2 regions of the Chryseobacterium sp. Y16C genome follow, and region 2 is predicted to be linked to the other one. Evidence: riboswitches for the same ligand, from Rfam matches in the RefSeq annotation. Region 2 holds a riboswitch; the other holds the start of a gene.
The links. A riboswitch is a leader RNA that binds a small molecule or an ion and turns the genes downstream of it on or off. The one in region 2 is predicted to bind S-adenosylmethionine.

Region 1: another riboswitch for S-adenosylmethionine. It lies ahead of MKS83_RS12605 (SusC/RagA family TonB-linked outer membrane protein); the one in region 2 lies ahead of MKS83_RS22335 (alpha/beta fold hydrolase).

What each region holds. Positions count from the first base shown of each region.
Region 1 is NZ_CP092711.1:2,814,017-2,816,427, reverse strand. It holds gene pckA (phosphoenolpyruvate carboxykinase (ATP)) at 1-275, shown strand, start outside; gene MKS83_RS12610 (type II 3-dehydroquinate dehydratase) at 539-946, opposite strand; SAM riboswitch class I at 1,276-1,374, shown strand; gene MKS83_RS12605 (SusC/RagA family TonB-linked outer membrane protein) at 1,458-2,411, shown strand, end outside.
Region 2 is NZ_CP092711.1:2,712,521-2,714,931, forward strand. It holds gene MKS83_RS22330 (ACT domain-containing protein) at 1-129, opposite strand, end outside; gene MKS83_RS22335 (alpha/beta fold hydrolase) at 126-1,070, opposite strand; SAM riboswitch class I at 1,130-1,238, opposite strand; gene MKS83_RS12055 (MGH1-like glycoside hydrolase domain-containing protein) at 1,425-2,411, shown strand, end outside.

The DNA.
Region 1 (2,411 bases), 100 kb from region 2:
GGGCGATTATTGATTCAATTATTGATGGTTCTATAGAAAATGCTCCTAAAGCAATGGTTCCTATTATGAATCTTGAAATTCCTACAACATTACCAAACGTTTCTGAAGGTATCTTGGATCCGAGAGATACTTATAGCAATGTTTCTGAATGGGAAGAAAAAGCAAAAGACCTGGCTGCAAGATATATCAAGAACTTTGAGCAGTACTGTAATACGGAAGAAGGTAAAAAACTGATTCCTTCAGGACCTCAGCTACAAGAACAAACAACAAACTAAAAATAGAAATCCTCATCATTTGATGAGGATTTTTTATTTTATACTCCCGCAGATTTCACAGATTTTCGCAGATGATTGTGCATAATCTTTTAGTTTTAAAATAAATATGCATAGAGATCTGTGAAAATCTGTGAAATCCGTGGGGATTATTTCAAACTCAAAATAGCTTATATAAACTTCCATTTTCTACTCCCTTCTTCAGATTAAAATATAATTATTTTCAAACATCTGCGTCATCTGTGAGATCAGCGGGAGAACATTATTTATTTCAAGCTCAAAACAGCCAGCCTGTAACCATTCATTCCGAATCCCGACAAAACAGCATCCGTATTCGCTGCTGTCACTGACTTCTGACGAAACTCTTCTCTTTTGTAAATATTGCTAATGTGAACTTCCACTTTCTGCTTCTGAATATTCTTTAGACAATCCGCAATTGCATAAGAATAATGGGTAAAAGCTCCTGGATTGATCACCAATGCATCAAAATCATCCACTTGAAGTCTATTGATAATTTCTCCTTCAATATTCGACTGGTAATACGATATTTCATGAAAAGGAAATTCGGGTTTCAAATTTTCTAAATAATCCTCCATTGAAGTTGTTCCGTAGATTTCCGGTTCCCTTGTGCCTAATAGATTGAGATTAGGTCCATTGACAATTAAAACTTTCATCTTATAAAATTAAAAAGTTTTTTGAATTAATCGTATGTCAGTACGAGTGTTTTTCGAAATGAAATGAAGAAAAATGTATCGGGAACTATCTTAAAATTCAAAAGTCTGGTCAAAATGGATAGAAAATCTTATTCAAAATCCTAATTGAAGTATAATTTTATTCATTGCATTATTTTTAATGATATTTCTCATATTTATAAATTTAACATTTATTATAACTCTCTATTTTTGTTGGTTTTAAAATAAAATTAAGTTAATTTTTATAAAATTTATATTTAAATTTTTAAAGTCTACTTGTTTTGTAGACTTTTTGTTTTTAGATTTGCAACGGCTTATAAAGAAAGATGGAGGGAACTGACCCTGTGAAATCTTAACAACCTGCATCGTGCAAGGTGTTACATTCAGCCTTGAAAAAGGAAAGATGAGCAAAGTGTTAATCATGATTATTGATGCTGTTTGCTATCTTTTTTATAAAAGGCTAATATTTAATAAACAGCAAATAAAGTTAATTATGATTAATAAAAATTTAATGATTCCTAAGGTTTGGATTCCGCCAGTTGCTGCATTCTTTTTGGGAGTGGTCAATGTGAATGGGCAAGAAGCAAAAAAAGATACACTTCATGAGAAAGAGATTGATGAAGTAGTGGTAGTGGCTTATGGAAAAGCCAAGAAAACCAGTTATACAGGTTCGGTAGCAACGATTTCTAGTGAAAAAATTAATAACAGACCTGTTACCAACATCACAAAAGCATTGGAAGGGCAGGTTCCGGGACTTCAGGCGGTAAGCGCTTCAGGACAGCCGGGTTCTACAGCTTCTATCAGGATTCGTGGAATTGGTTCTATCAGCGCATCGAGTAATCCATTATTTGTGGTGGATGGAATTCCTTTTGACGGGAATATCAACTCGATCAGTCCCAATGACATCGAATCCATCAGTGTGCTGAAAGATGCCACGGCAAGTTCATTGTATGGTTCCAGAGGAGCAAACGGGGTGATTATCGTTACCACAAAATCCGGAAAAAGAGGTGAAGCGAGAGTAAACTTTAATATAAGCCAGGGTTTCTCAAGCAGAGCAGTGAAGGATTATGAGCAGGTAACCACCGACCAATACTTTCAGTTGTATTGGGAAGCCCTGAGAAACGGATACACATCAAGCCAGGTTTCTTCTCAACAGGCTGCACAAATGGCAACAGATAATTTGGTAAATGCTTTAGGAATCAATCCTTACGGAGCAAATTATGTAAAACCAGTAGGAACTGACGGGAAACTTTTGCCGGGTGCAACAGCTTTATGGAATGACAACTGGAAAGATATTTTGCAAAGAACGGCTTCCAGAAATCAGGTTGATCTGGATTTCAGCGGAGGAAATGAGAAGAGCAATTATTTTTTCTCTTTAGGATATTTGGATGATAAAGGAATTGCCATTGAGTCTGGTTTCAGAAAATACAGTACAAGATTAAAGATC
Region 2 (2,411 bases):
ACTTATCCCCGCATCATTCAGCACTCGGAAAATTCTGGAATCCACTCCAATCTGTCCAAGAAAGTCCTTTCCTTCAAAATTTACCAATGCTTTGTTTTGATAGATGTTTATAATATCTGATGTTGTCATATTTTCAGAATAGGTTTTATTATATTATTTAGTTGTTTGTACTCCATTAAAAAGGCATCATGCCCATGAATTGATTGTATCTCGTGATAGAAAACATTTCCTTTTTTTGATTTCAGCTTTTCAAAGCACATTCGAATCTCTGATGCCGGAAAAAACAGGTCCGTATCTACTGAGATCAGGTGCATTCGTGCCTCTATTTTTTCCAGTTTTTTTTCATCAGCATTGATATTCATCAGTAAATGGTTCATCAGCTTGTATGACTTTAAACTAAACCTTTCGTTTAATGAATTTCCATGATAAATGAGCCAGTCTTCTGACTCTAATCGCTGTTTTTCCTGATTATATTTGTTTTGAAATCTGTCATTTAAAGATTCTGGCGTTCTGTAACAAAGCATCGCATGGATTCTGGCTTTCTGTAAAGGTTCATCATTCTGATTTAATAAGAATTTCTGAACCAGACATTGCGCATGAAGCCAGTCGTGAGTTTTAAAATCGCAGGCAATAGGAATAAAGATTTCGGCCAAATGTGGTTTTTTCACTAACATTTCCCAACCGATTCCTCCCCCTAAAGAACCTCCAATAATGGCGTGTACACTTTTAATATTTAATATTTCAAGACCCTGTAAAAAGATATTGGCAATATCTGAGGGTGTGAAATCTTCATATTCATCAATAAAAAAATCATCATAACCGTTTCCGGGAATATTGAAACACAGAACTGTATAGGCATTCGTATCAATGACCTGATCCTCTCCAATCAATTGTTTCCACCATCCGTTCTCACCTGAAACATTGGAATTTCCGGTTAAGGCATGGTTAACTAAAATGATCGATGCTGAAAACAAGTCTTTCCCGAAAAGCTGATAGCTCAACGGGATATTATATTCCTTTTGGGAATCTGTACGATACGAAAAATTAATATGTTTAAGTTCTGCTTTCAATTCTATTATATTTTAATACAATTGAAAATGCCACAGGAAATGGCTGAAAGAACTTCAGTAAGTTATCTGTCCAAAAATAAATTTGGTAGAACGTAGCACCTTCTTTGCTTTCACAAAGGGTTGCTAAGGTTTCACAGGGTCTAATCCCTCAACCTTTCTTGATAACATTTTCAATATTTGAATGAACGAATGGTGCAAAGGTATAACATTTCTTTTATATATTAAAATAAATTATTTTAAAGCTTGGAAACCTTATTAAATAAAGGCTTAGCTGTGAATATTAAATTTTATTCAGATTCAGGATGTTGGAATTTTTTCTCAAAAAAACTACCTTCGTATTGAAAAATGCTGAGTATGATTGCTGAAAAACAAAGATTAAAAGATACCAACTGGAAAAACTGGGGTCCATATGTAAGCAACCGACAATGGGGAAATGTACGTGAAGACTACAGCTCCAACGGTGATGCATGGAATTTCGCCAATCATGACGCTGCAGAAAGCTATGCGTACCGTTGGGGAGAGGAAGGGATCGCGGGAATCTCCGATGTAAAGCAGCTTTTATGTTTTGCCTTTTCTTTCTGGAATAAGAAAGACCGAATCGTAAAAGAACGTCTCTTCGGATTGAGCAATCCTGAAGGAAATCACGGGGAAGATATCAAAGAAATTTTTTATTACCTGGATAATACACCTACACACAGCTATATGAAGATGGTGTATAAATATCCTATGAATGCCTTTCCGTATGATAAAATCCGTTCAGAGAATGCTAAGAGAAGTAAAAAGGAACCTGAATACGAAATTATTGATACCGGAATTTTCGATAAGGATGAATACTTCGACATCTTTATTGAATATGCCAAGGCGGATCATAACGACATTTTAATCAGAATCACGGTTTGTAACAGAAGTGAGATCAGCGCGCCTATCGTGATTGCACCAACAGTATGGTTCAGAAATAACTGGAAATGGGGATATAACACCTATAAAGCTCAATTAAATGCAGCGAATGACGGAAGTATCAGTATCAATCATGACAGCATTTCCATCAAAAAGTTTTATTCAAGAAATGATAATGCGCAAAGCGTTTTTTGTGAAAACGAAACCAACAATCCGAAACTATACGGAACACCTTACCCCGGAAATACTTATTTCAAAGACGGGATCAATGATTATATCATTTACGGAAGCAATACTATAAATCCCGAAAAAACAGGGACAAAAGCTTCATTCTTACTCGATGAAACAATTGAGGCGGGAGCTTCTAGAACTTTTGATTTCAGACTTTCACCACATAATCTGGATGAACCGTTTGACCAGTTCGATCAAATCTTCGATCAGAGA